Regions from separate parts of the Clostridium nitrophenolicum genome, predicted to be linked through region 2. Evidence: riboswitches for the same ligand, from Rfam matches in the RefSeq annotation. Region 2 holds a riboswitch; each other region holds the start of a gene.
What was found. Region 2 has a riboswitch for cyclic di-GMP ahead of ACZ5N4_RS05325 (transglutaminase-like domain-containing protein). Riboswitches for the same ligand answer to the same signal wherever they lie in the genome.

Region 1: it holds a riboswitch for cyclic di-GMP, as region 2 does, so the genes downstream of both, ACZ5N4_RS15540 (hypothetical protein) here and ACZ5N4_RS05325 (transglutaminase-like domain-containing protein) in region 2, are expected to answer to the same signal.
Region 3: it holds a riboswitch for cyclic di-GMP, as region 2 does, so the genes downstream of both, ACZ5N4_RS06555 (hypothetical protein) here and ACZ5N4_RS05325 (transglutaminase-like domain-containing protein) in region 2, are expected to answer to the same signal.
Region 4: it holds a riboswitch for cyclic di-GMP, as region 2 does, so the genes downstream of both, ACZ5N4_RS11830 (response regulator) here and ACZ5N4_RS05325 (transglutaminase-like domain-containing protein) in region 2, are expected to answer to the same signal.

What each region holds. Positions count from the first base shown of each region.
Region 1 is NZ_AP042469.1:3,264,419-3,267,594, forward strand. Features, by position in the region: gene ACZ5N4_RS15530 (helix-turn-helix domain-containing protein) at 207-434, opposite strand; gene ACZ5N4_RS15535 (RNA polymerase sigma factor) at 431-901, opposite strand; gene ACZ5N4_RS15540 (hypothetical protein) at 1,033-1,344, opposite strand; cyclic di-GMP riboswitch class I at 1,469-1,555, opposite strand; partial or broken gene ACZ5N4_RS15545 (GntR family transcriptional regulator) at 1,728-1,931, opposite strand; gene ACZ5N4_RS15550 (ABC transporter permease) at 2,066-2,830, opposite strand; gene ACZ5N4_RS15555 (ABC transporter permease) at 2,840-3,176, opposite strand, start outside.
Region 2 is NZ_AP042469.1:1,165,141-1,168,316, forward strand. Features, by position in the region: gene ACZ5N4_RS05315 (MucBP domain-containing protein) at 1-439, shown strand, start outside; gene ACZ5N4_RS05320 (class D sortase) at 584-1,174, shown strand; cyclic di-GMP riboswitch class I at 1,264-1,357, shown strand; gene ACZ5N4_RS05325 (transglutaminase-like domain-containing protein) at 1,371-2,165, shown strand; gene ACZ5N4_RS05330 (YitT family protein) at 2,269-3,150, opposite strand.
Region 3 is NZ_AP042469.1:1,414,929-1,418,104, reverse strand. Features, by position in the region: gene ACZ5N4_RS06560 (aldehyde dehydrogenase family protein) at 1-1,062, shown strand, start outside; cyclic di-GMP riboswitch class I at 1,133-1,220, shown strand; gene ACZ5N4_RS06555 (hypothetical protein) at 1,194-1,643, shown strand; gene ACZ5N4_RS06550 (YwqG family protein) at 1,774-2,511, opposite strand; gene ACZ5N4_RS06545 (4Fe-4S binding protein) at 2,871-3,176, opposite strand, start outside.
Region 4 is NZ_AP042469.1:2,523,782-2,526,957, forward strand. Features, by position in the region: gene ACZ5N4_RS11825 (aminotransferase class V-fold PLP-dependent enzyme) at 1-696, opposite strand, end outside; cyclic di-GMP riboswitch class II at 984-1,067, shown strand; gene ACZ5N4_RS11830 (response regulator) at 1,145-1,516, shown strand; gene ACZ5N4_RS11835 (chemotaxis protein CheC) at 1,513-2,148, shown strand; gene ACZ5N4_RS11840 (GGDEF domain-containing protein) at 2,141-3,079, shown strand.

The sequences.
Region 1 (3,176 bases), 2.1 Mb from region 2:
CTTGCAGAAGTACCTAAAACAAAGGACTTCTACGTATTACTTCTTTGTATCAACACAATAGTCTCCGCATGTATTCCGCTTTATTCAGTTTTCAAGGAACAACGGCTTGTCAGCCTGTCAAAACACACTGTATGACAGTATGCTTTGATAGATTGGCAATAGTTTAAAAGAAATGAGCGCATGAGAAAATCACATGCCCTTTTCCCTTAAATCTCAAAATCCAGTATCATTTGTAACAATGCTGTTGTAAGATGTTCCTGCCTGTCCTTATCCACAACGTAGTATTTCTTCCCGTATTCATCTGAAAGAATCTTTGTAGACAACTTTGCTATGTAACCCTCGTAATGTTTCAAAATCTTTTGCATCGCCATAGCGTCACCTTCTGTAGCTGCTTTAATTGTGGTATATGGCAGGAGATTTTTTTGTTTCTTCACAGGTCTTCACCCTCCAATCGCCTTTTTAATGTTGCCAAAGCACTGATACGGCTGCGGTAAATAGTGCTACGGTTTTTTCCAAGTTCCAATGCTATTTCAGCGTCAGACATTTCTAGAAAGTAGAACATCAGAAGAATGTTCCGTTTTTCTTCCGGTAGGCTGTCCAAAGCATTTGCAACCGCTTCATTCCCGACCTCCACATGGAATTTCAGAATCAGATAATACTTACCGTCCAGATGGTAGGTATCTAAAGTTTGCAGATGGTTCAGTTCCTTTTTCGGCAGTTCGGAAAACGGGCATTCTTTACGAAATTTTCTTCCGGAAGAACGGCGGCAGTTACTTTGTGTGCGAATCATGACCTTTCTTGCCAAACAATCAAATTGGTACTGAATAGTTGTCTGGAAATCACGGTTGGCCTGTTCTGTCAGCTCCTTTACCGGAATGGAATTGAAAGAAGATGGCTTCATAGAATATCACCCCCTTTCCAGCCAGCAGGGAGAGAAACTTCGGTTTCTCTTGCCCCCTTTCGCACTGACTCTCACCGGAGAGGTGATATTTGTTGCGTTTTTCAGAAAATATTTTGAGATATTTTTGAGAATCAAAAAAGGCACACAAACAGACTGTTTTTATCTGCATGTGTGCCTTTTTCATTTTTCTTATGTATTATTAAAAAACATATAAATGTTTGCTTTTTCCTATAATAAAGGAATACTTTTTTTACATTATTAGAAATTGGATTTAACTGACCAATCATACTATTCATGGGCTTGCCCCCTTGTAACTGCCATAAACCTAAATAGATAACCCCCTGTTTATTCTCTGTATAAGCCAAACCGTTACAGCAAGGTAACGGTTCCTCCCTTAACTGCTGGCAGTTATATACACGCATAAAAATACCCGCCAAACTCATGTTTTTTTTATTTGGCGAGTAGTTCATTTTGACTTTCGTCTATAAAGGTTTCTTCTAAATATATTCTCACTAAATGAGCAAAAGGAAAACCTGCCGTAAAGGGCAGGTTTTATACGTAATTCTTTACAGTAGCTAGACTATCATCGTGCTTTGACACCTTAGATCCTCGGCTTTGCGTCCTTGTCTTTCGGCAAGTTTGCCCTTTGACTAAATTCTATTTTATTTTCAAAATCTTGATGAGGATATAGAAATAGCGCCTCGATAATCTGATTTTTGTCATATCCAAGTGCTTTCATTTCATGTAGAAAGCGCTGTATTGTAAGCCGAACCAGTTCCTGACGTCTGCACATAATCTTTTGTTGATCTTTAATCACTAAATAACCTTTTCCTTTGTGGCTTTCCACCAAGCCTTCATGCACCAAAGAAATCATGGCATGCTGTACTGTGTTCGCGTTTACGTGAACTTCGGACGCTATTTTTCGTACTGAAGGAATTGGCATACCTGGTGCCAGTTCACCAGATAAAATCATATTTTGAAAGTGATTATGTAATTGCAAATAAATGGGTATCTCACTGTTGATGTTCATTCCACTGTCCGTCCTCCTGTATCATCCTTTGGCCTGTATCCAGATTTATGACTTGATCCGCCAGCCCACACATACGCTCGGTGAAAGTTATGATTAGGAGTACAGCCATGTAATGTATATCATCCTTCTTATGATTACTTCCTGTGTTTTTTTCCTGCATTTTTCGCTACCGTAGTTTTATCCTCGAAGCCTTTCATACAAAGCAACATAACGATTGATAGTGCTACCATAATGAGTAGGACACCGATTTCTACAGAAAGATTAAACGTGAGTGTACCGTCTCCCGTAAACTTGATAATTCCAAGGCCAGCGGTAATAGGATAGTAATCAGTCAATGCTCTGCCTGCTATAAAAATGCCACAGAAACCGTAAACAAATGCTAATCCAGTCCCGGCAAGAAAGCCGTTTTGTTTTCTACTAAAAAAAATGATGATAGGCAACACAGCCAGATAACAGCAAAGTCCTAATCCAATGAGTTGAAAGAACGATTTCATTATAAGAACCGGAGACATATCTCCATGGCAGAACAGCGCACCTAAGACAAATGTACATAGAAAGCTAAAAAAACCGTACAATGCAGTAACAAGCCCAACTGTAATCACTTTTCCCGCCAATAATTTACGAAATGGAATCGGTACAGTCAACATATTTTTCAATGTATGATCCACATACTCACGGTTTATGATATAGCCTCCGATCAGAACAATCATAAACGGAAAAGCCATGCTGAAGTTATTCCATATGACGCTGTTTGTATAACTTTCATACTGCATTATTTCATTACCACTGTTCTGCTGGAAAGCGGCTAAAAGTGCTGAAAACAACACGGCTACAATGCCGACCCAAAGAATGCTGTAGCGCTTAAGCTTTTGAAATTCTGTAATAATTATATTAATCATAGTTTCCTCCTAATCTTCCTGCTTTTTAAATATGAATGAAATCAGCAGGACTGATATTACCGCTATTAAGAACAGTATGCCTGCACAAACCGGAGTGGACAGCATATAGGGTTTTCTCATTGCAAGATATTCCGCGGTAAGTCCGCTCCAATAGGATGTCCACCAGCGCATAATGACTGGTGCGGGCAACACGGTAATAAGAGCATTGTTAGAAGCGAATTTTAACATGTTAAGTGATATGCCAAAATTTAAGATAGAATAAATAAAGGCAATTAAAATGGAAAAAATATAGCTTTTGTTGAAATAGACAATGAGAATAACCACGGGAAGGACTGAAACAAACAGC
Region 2 (3,176 bases):
AACTACAGAAGTAATATACTATTATGCTCAAAAAGTAGTTGTTCCAGATGAAAAAGTTCCTGAAGGAAATCCAGAAATTAAAGAAGGCGTGTTAGTAATTAAGTATTTAGATAGAGATACAAACAAAGAAATTGCGTCACAAATTACTGACAAGAAGCTAATAGGAACAGAATACTCTACAACAGCGAAAGACATTGATGGATATGAGCTAGTTGAAGTACCAAGTAATGAAAAAGGTAAATATATAGACGGAACTACAGAAGTAGTATACTATTATGCTCCAAAAAAAGTAGCTGTACCACAAGATAAAATTGCAGACGGAGCATCGTTATTACCTAAAACTGGTGAAGGAAGTTCTATTCCATATTATGCTTTAGGAACATTGCTTTTAATTGCTGGATTAAGAATAAATTCAAGAAAAAGCAAAAAAATAGTGTAATTTAATAATTAGACCTCTATAATGTATTCTATATTAATATATTATAGAGGTTCTTTTTATTCGACTTTTAGAGTTCTTATAATTTGTACTGTCACTGTTGTGTTAGGGGGATGAAATTGAACTTATACAATACTAGGAGGTTATATGAGGAGAATAATTTCTACATTATTGATTTTTATAGGAATTGTAATAATTTGTTACCCTAAGCTATCAGAATATTATTATACGTATAAACAAAAAGAAATTATGAAGAAATTAGATTTGATTTACAAGGATAATATAGAGAATAGTGAAGATAAAACAAAATTGAAAACTAATAACAGTAATTTGCAGGAATCAAATAATAATTCTACATGCACAATTAAAATTGACAAAATAAATTTATATCAGCCTATTTTACAAGGGGCTTCACAAGAAAACTTAAGTGTTTCAATAGCATCTGTTAATACTGATGTTAAACCTGGTCAAGTTGGTAACTATGCTTTAGCAGGACATAGAAGTCATACTTATGGTAGAAATTTCAATAGATTATCAGAGATAGAGATAGGAGATAAAATAAAAATTTTTGATGGATCACAGGAATATGTATATACTGTGTATGAAAAATTTTTAGTAAAACCAGAAGAAACTTGGGTCTTAAATAGTAATAAAGTAGATAGAGAGATTACTTTGATAACATGTAATCCTATGATTAATCCAACAGGTCGTCTTATTATTAAAGGAAAAATTAAATGAAAATAGATAAAAAAGCAAAAAAAATAGTGAAAAAGATTTAAGTGTGTATTATAATATAGTTAAATAAAATTTTTTATCGAGTGATTCTTCACCGATAAAGGCAAAACTATCGAAAGGTAGTGACGCAAAGCTATAGGGCCTTAGGTATAAGTTATATTTATATCATGGCAGCCAGTTACCGAAAGGAGAATAGAATATGTTAAAAAAAGCTACTTGCTATTTTGTAATATTTATTTTTATGCTTTTATCTACGAAGCCGGTGTTAGCTTATTCAGATACTAGCATATTTGATAAAACTGAGTTAAATAAAGGACTTTTAAAGGTAAACTATAATGCAAACAAAGATGTTAAGACAAAAATAATGGTTCAAAAAGGGAACAATAAATATTTCTATAACTTAAAACCACAGACAAATATTCCACTTCAGTTAGGTAATGGTGAATATAATGTTGCTTTATTAGAAAATAGTAATGGTAATGAATACGTTGTAGTTAAATCAGAAAAAATAAATTTAGATTTAAAAAATGAAAATGATATTTACTTAAATTCAGTTGAAAATATAAACTGGAATCAAGAAATGAATGTAGTAAAAAAAGCACAAGAGCTAACTAAAAATTTAAAAACTGATGATGAAAAAATTAAGAGTATTTACGATTATGTCGTAAAGAATATAAGTTATGATTATAATAAAATAAGTCGTATAGATGATGAGTATGTTCCTGATGTAGAAAGTATTTTTAAATCTTCAAAAGGAATGTGCTATGATTATTCAGCTTTATTTGCAGCTATGTTAAGAAGTGTAGGTGTCCCAACAAAATTAGTAAAGGGATATAAAAATGATGTTAAAGCTTATCATGCTTGGAATGAAGTTTATTTAAATAACAAATGGGTTACTATAGACACAACATATGATTCAATTTTTAATAGTAAAAAATTAAACTATACAATGATTAAAAATAGTGATGAGTATTCTGTTTCAAAGAAATATTAGTTTTTGATAATTAATTATTAAATAAAAAAGCATCAATATTAGATGCTTTTTACATATTCAAAATAAAACCTGGCATCCTATATGATAGCCAGGTTTTACTTATTTAATCTAACTGTAACTCATCAAATCCATTTCCTTTTCCCCATGCATAGATTACAGGAACAAGGTTGACAAATGCAGATTTATCTACTTTTGCAACATAATTTTTAACAACCATTGCCTCTCGGGTAGAGCAAATCAAGATAACTTTTCTTTTAGGTTTATTAGAATAAGCACCTAAAATTTGACCAATACTAACTCCGCGGTTAATTGTATTCATGATAAAATTAGAAATTTCATCTGTTTCACTACTAAGGATAACCATTTTTACCAAAGATGATCCAAAACCGAACAGGATGGTATCAACTGCTTTTGTATATATCATCTGCATAATAATAGCATATAATATTGCAGTATGTCCAAAAACAAATCCAGACAAGACAAGAACGCATATATCGATAATAAGTAGAATTTGTCCAATGCTTATATAGGGAAATATCTTCTTATGAATTATTTTAGCAAGAGTATCTGAGCTCCCTTGTGAAAAGCCTTTTTTTAGTACTAAACCCATACCGACACCTGCAATAATTCCATAGTATATGCAGTATAATAATTTATCACTAGGAGCAAGATCAATAAAGTTCAAATTAAGGTTATCAAAGAAGATTAATATAATTGGATATGTGATAGATAAAAGAATAATCTTTAAAGCTTCTTTTTTGCCTAGAACAATCCAGGCTGCTGTCAAAACTAAAATACATAGGGAGTAATAAATAAATGTATATTTAATATTTATCATTTTAGCTAATATAAGTGAAATACCTGTAAAGCCCCCTACAACTAGTCCACCTGGTTTTAAGATTGATGTAACCGCAAAGGCTTGAAGAATACATCCGCAATATACAATAATATAGTCTATAATGCTTTTGCTATTTTTTTCTTTCATATATTTCTTTCCTCCTTTCAGTGGTC
Region 3 (3,176 bases), 250 kb from region 2:
GAATTTACTAAGTATATTGGGAAAGCAAAGGTTGTTCTTGACCCTTTGGGTGTCATTGCTGCGATTACGCCCTGGAACGCAAACAATTCTCAGATAGCTATAAAAGTTGCTACAGCCATATCGGCAGGCTGCACGATAGTTGTGAAGGCCAGTGAATTCTCCTCCATTCAGACTCAAATATTGGCTGAATGCTTCAATGATGCTGGACTGCCTGCCGGTGTAGTTAATATTGTATATGGGTTGGGAACTTCGGTTGGTGCTGAATTATCCCGTAATCCGGATATTGCAATGATCTCATTTACAGGCTCTGTGAATACCGCAAAAGCTATACAGCATAGTGCTGTTGATACAATGAAAAGAGTAGTTCTGGAATTGGGAGGCAAATCAGCAAATATCATTCTCGATGATGCTGACTTGACAAAAGCGATTCCTCGTGCAGTTACGAGTTGTTTTGGAAATCATGGGCAAATGTGTATTGCCGGCAGCAGATTGCTGGTACCAGAACATAGGCTTGATGAAGTGAAAGAACTCATTAAAGTGGCTGTCGAGAATACTAAGGTAGGCTATCCATGGGAAAAGGACACCTTCATTGGTCCAATGATGAATGAAAATCAATACAGACGAGTTCAGCGATATATCAAAATTGGTATAGAGGAAGGTGCGGATCTAGTAATTGGTGGGGAAGGACACCCAAAAGGTTTAGAGAAAGGTTATTTTGTAAAACCAACAGTTTTTGCAAATGTAACCAGAGATATGACGATTGCTAGAGAAGAAATATTTGGACCCGTGCTATCTATTTTAACGTATAGAACAGAGGAAGAAGCGATAGAAATTGCAAACGATACAGAGTATGGCTTAGGGGCATATATAAGTTCCTCTAACATAGAAAAAGCGAACCAAATTGCTTCTCAGCTTGTTGCCGGAACAGTTTACATTAATGATGTTATTCTCGAAATGAGGGCTCCATATGGTGGCTTTAAGCAATCTGGAATCGGCCGAGAGGGTGGCATATATGGCCTCGAAGAATATCTTGAGCCTAAAACCATAATGATTTCTGATTAAGCATTACGTAACTACACTCTGGAAATTGTTTCTCTATTATAGAAGGAATAGATATAATCCATCACATAATAAAATCCAGGAGCAAATCCACCTAAAGGTGGAGACGCAAAGCCATAGGGTCTAAGGCACTTTTGTGCTATGATAGCCTGGCTGCCGGAAATCATGAAAAGGTAGCATCATTTACAGATGTGAGTATTTATGAAAACCATACACAGCCCTATCCGCAAGAGGGTATTGAAAATAATACGGAACAGTCATCAATTATCAACAGGTTTCCAGCCCTGGTGACTGAGTTTAATGATGATAAGCTGACAGGGAGATTTGCGTGGATTGAATCAATTGTTGATCCGGTATTGGTCGCTAAACTAAAAAAGCTCTCATCAGATGACTTGGAACTCCTGACTTTTATGGTGATTGAGGGACACAGTCAGGGAGATTGTAGAATAAAAAAACTGCACACTCTCACCTTAAATGAGAATGTGCAGTTTCTTACATTCCTATATTTATTTGATACTTTTCACACTACATTCTCAAAACGTAGTATATTCCTAATAAATATTTTCGATTCAACTTTTTTATAAATAATTAAACTTTTTTCAAAACGGTTAAACTTTTTTATAAAGCTACATTTATCTTTGAAGAATATAACTCTCTCAAATGTAAATTATAGAACAATATCCTGGAAATCTTCATTTATAGAAATTGGCTTTTTTAACCTGCATCAGCCTTAAGCGAGCTGAAGTCCAAATTCTTAAGGTGTTCACGTTGGATAAATACCATCAATTTATCGCCGTCATGCCAACACCATTCAAGGTTGTCGTCTGAACTAATTGTCAACAGTGAAATCCATTCTGTTCCAGGTGTTGGATCATAAGCTAGTGTACAATGTGATGGGTACCCTAGAAGGTAGTCAGAACTTTTATGTAAAGATTCGCGTATTTCGCTGTAAATGTCATTTTCTTCTTCATCGAAAGGCCAGTTCTTCACTTGGTATTCATCATACGGAATGTCAATCGTTGGGGAAAACTCAATAACAGTTGCCTTACCAACAATAGAATTAGGTGGCATAATAGTCTCTAGGTTTGTAGTCTCTGGAGTAAATATTACGTGAATATATCCTTCATCCCAAGTTTCCAAATAACACTCTCCTTCAGAATCATCTACAACGAAAAGGCTGAGAAGTCCACTTTTTGGAAGACTCGTTTCTGTACTTGTAATTTCTGAAAAATTGATTTGACCAAGAAAACGGTATGGTTTCATATTATATGTAGGCCATTCAGTGCCTACTGGCAAATCAGGTGCGCCTCCAAAGCGACTACAGCCCAAATATGGCTGGCTATTTCCATTTTTTAAAATATCAATTGCTGGACGTATAACTTGTATGAAAAATTCCTTATGTTTTGAAACATCTGACTGTATTACTATCTCTAAAAATTTGTCAATATTCATGATAACCTCCTAAAACTTCTTAGTTTGATTGTACTTTAGAGTGAAGATTGTTATTTTCTTAAATTTGTTCTTTATATCAGACTAGGAATCAGTAAATTCTATGCATCCATGCCAGCCCAATAAAACACCATGCATTACACAACAAGATAGTATCCTACATGTATAACAAAAGCCGCATAGAGTAAGACTTTTAGCTTGTTGTGGATTTAACTGGTGGAGGCAAAGCGTGACCTTTAAAACCCACTACTTAAACTCATTATTTCATTTTCCGTCAACTAGTTGTCTCTTGTACCATCCCTGCATATTTTAAATAGTGTTGCTATTCTTTTATTCAGTAGCAAAGAACTAAGAATAATTAATTATATTTTTGAGAATGGACATACTTTTCTACAAGTGTAACACGAATATATAGTTCCTCCACCAGGTGTTGAGGTACCGCATACTTGTCTACATCTTTTTTGATTTATTGTAATACCATCTAATGCAGATTGAGGGCATGATTTTAGACAAATATTACACCTTTCAATACATAAGTTGTGTGCTAAAGCATCTGAAGTTAATTCTTTATTTGTAATTACTGCTCCAAGATAAAGTCTATTACCATATTTTTGATTTATTAATAAGGTATTTTTACCAATGCAGCCCATACCACATGCTTGAGCTGC
Region 4 (3,176 bases), 1.4 Mb from region 2:
GTGAGCTGAAAATGCGAGAAAGTCTATGCATCTTTTCTTGTGTGAGGATTTCATGCGAACAGGATAATGAGGTACTAGTTGAGCTCCATCTACCAATATTTTTGCATTATAACTGTGACAGATGCTAGCTATTTTATATATTGGATTTTTATAGCCAGTAACGTTGGAAGCCCCTGTAACGCATACAAGCTTAACCTTTCCATTATATTCTTTAAGCTTACTTTCTAAATCATCTATTTTCAATTTTCCTAAATCATCTACGTCTATATAATCAACTTTAAATTTATTTCTCCAAGGTAAGTCATTAGAGTGATGCTCCATTCTTGTTGTTAGAATTACACAATCCTTATATATAGTTGAAACAGCAGAGGATAATTTATTTATAGCTTCAGTAGTGTTTTTTACATAAATAACTGTATTTTCACGATAATCGCAGTGAACAAAATCGCACACAATTTTTCTAGAATCCTCATAAATTTTAGATGAAAATATGGATTTGTAGCCTGTCCCCCTGTGAATTGATGAGTAGTACTTTGAAAAATCCATTATTTCATCTAAAACAGAATTAAGTGGAGGAGTAGTAGCTGCATTATCAAAATTTATAGCTATTATCGATTTCCCATTTTCGGTGGGAACTTTCTCATCTACACCAGCAACTATATTTCTATAATTAGATTTTGTTTTATCGTGAGACATGATAAATCACTCCTTATACTAATAATATGCAAAATTAATGCAGGGAGTGATTTTATTTATTACAAATATGAAATTATCTTAGATTTAAGTTATATTAAAGATAACTTATGAAATATAATAGAAATAGCATAAATAATTAAATGATTCAATGATGGAATTTACATCATTAAATATTAAATGTTGATTTTTTTGCTTTTATTTAGTAAAATTACATTGATTATTATGAATAGTTGTATTATTGTTTTTGTTTGTATTTATATAATAGTTCAGATATATTTAAAAGTTTTATAAAAGTTGGAAGCAATGAAAAATTCCTTTTATGTGGGCACCTTGGGAATTTTGAGCTAGTGGTGCACCCTGCCAACAATTAATTAATTAACATTAATTAATTGTTATTTTTTTTGAATTTATTATATAAAAGTTAAAACATAGAAGAGAGGAATTCATTATGTTAAAAATTTTGATTGTTGATGATTCTAATTTTTCTCAAAGAATAATGGCCAATTTAATAAAAAAGTATCTAGAAGATGTTGATATTCATTTTGCAAATGATGGACAAGAAGGAATAGAAGAATACAAAAAAATTAATCCGGATTATGCCTTTGTAGATTTATTGATGCCAAATATGAGTGGAAATGACATGATAGGGTTAATAAAAGAGTTTAAAGCTGATGCAAAAATAATTGTAGCTTCTGCGGACGTACAAAAAAGAGTTAGAGAAGAGATAGAAGGATTAGGTATAATGTCATTTATAAATAAACCTTTTAATGATGAAAAAGCAAAACTTATATGTGATATGATAAGGAATGATTTAAAATGAATGATACTGCACTAAGAAAAGATATGTTAAAAGAATTATTCAATATAAGTGTTGGTAAATCAGCTAGCATTCTTTCAGAAATAATTGATAAAAAAATATTGTTAAATGTACCTGATATAGAGATATTGGACATAAAAGATAACAAAATTCAATTGGATAAATATTTTAATGATATTATAGAAGGCGCTATTATGGTGTCCTCAATTTCCTTCAAAGAAAGATCAGCTGGAAGAGCCAGCCTGATTTTTCCTGCCGATAAAATGAGAAACTTTATAAACCTTTGTCTTCATGAGGAGAGCAAAGATGAATATTGTGATTTGAATTTTACAGATATAGACTTTGATATTATAAAAGAGGTAGGAAACATAGTTTTAAATTCTATTATTGGAGAAATTGGAAATTATATAAATATAAAGTTTAATTATATGATACCTGAAATAAAAGTGTTTAATAGTATGGATATCGAAGAATTCATAGAAAATGAAGAATATGCATATATTTTAATGCTATATGTAACCTTTAATATAGAGGATTCAAAGATTGAAGGAGCTATTGTAATTAATTTGACATTAAAGTTCTTAGACGAGATATTGAAAAAAATATATATGATGGAAGCTGATTTTAATGGATAAAATATTACGTGATACATTAGATTGTATAGACGAAGGAACTATAGTATTAAATGAAAAATATGAAATATTATATTGGAATAATTATATGGAATATTTGACTGGTATAAAATTGGAAAATGTACTTCAAAGGAACATATATAGCGTTTTACCAGGCTTAAATAAAAAATATTTTAAAGATTTAATACAAAATATAATGCAAAATGAATGTAAAATGTTTCTCTCGGCGGCTATGCACAAGGATTTGATCAGCATTGATAAAAAATTAAATTTAAAAATAAGTAAATTGAGAAGTGACGACAGGAATGTTATTCTTCTTGAGTTTATTGATGTAACCAATCAATTTCTTCATATTGAACAGTTAAGAAAATACGTTCATGATTTGTATCTATTAAATAAGGAATTAAAAGAAAAAGAAAAGATTATAAAAAATTTAGCTTATTATGATAAGTTAACAGGTGTTGCAAATAGAACATTATTTTATAAATATGCTGAGAAATTTTTAGATGGTGCCAAAAGAAACAACAAATTGTTAGGATTGATGTTTATAGATGTCAACAAATTTAAAAACATAAATGACACATATGGACATGAAGTAGGTGATAGAGTTCTTGTTAGAGTTGCTGATATATTAACGAAAGCTACAAGAAAAAATGACGTAGTTGCTAGATATGGTGGAGATGAATTTTTAATATTATTACCGGATATAAAAAGCTTTAATAATTATAAATCTATAGTTTCGAGAATTATTAATAATAAAAACAAAATCATAAATGATGAAAAACAAATAAATATATCATTAAGTATTGGAGTTAGCTTTTATCCGAAGAATGGAGATAGTATTGATGAATTAATAGTAAAAGCTGACAAGGCAATGTATGTTGCAAAAAATAAAGATGGGGAAGATAATTGCTTTTGTGATATAGGGCTATAAGGCCGAAAATTGACTTACATCCCGGGCTATATTTCCAAACTTCAGTTCATTAAAAACTTTTAGCTTTGGAAACATAGCCCTTTGTGTAAGTCAATTT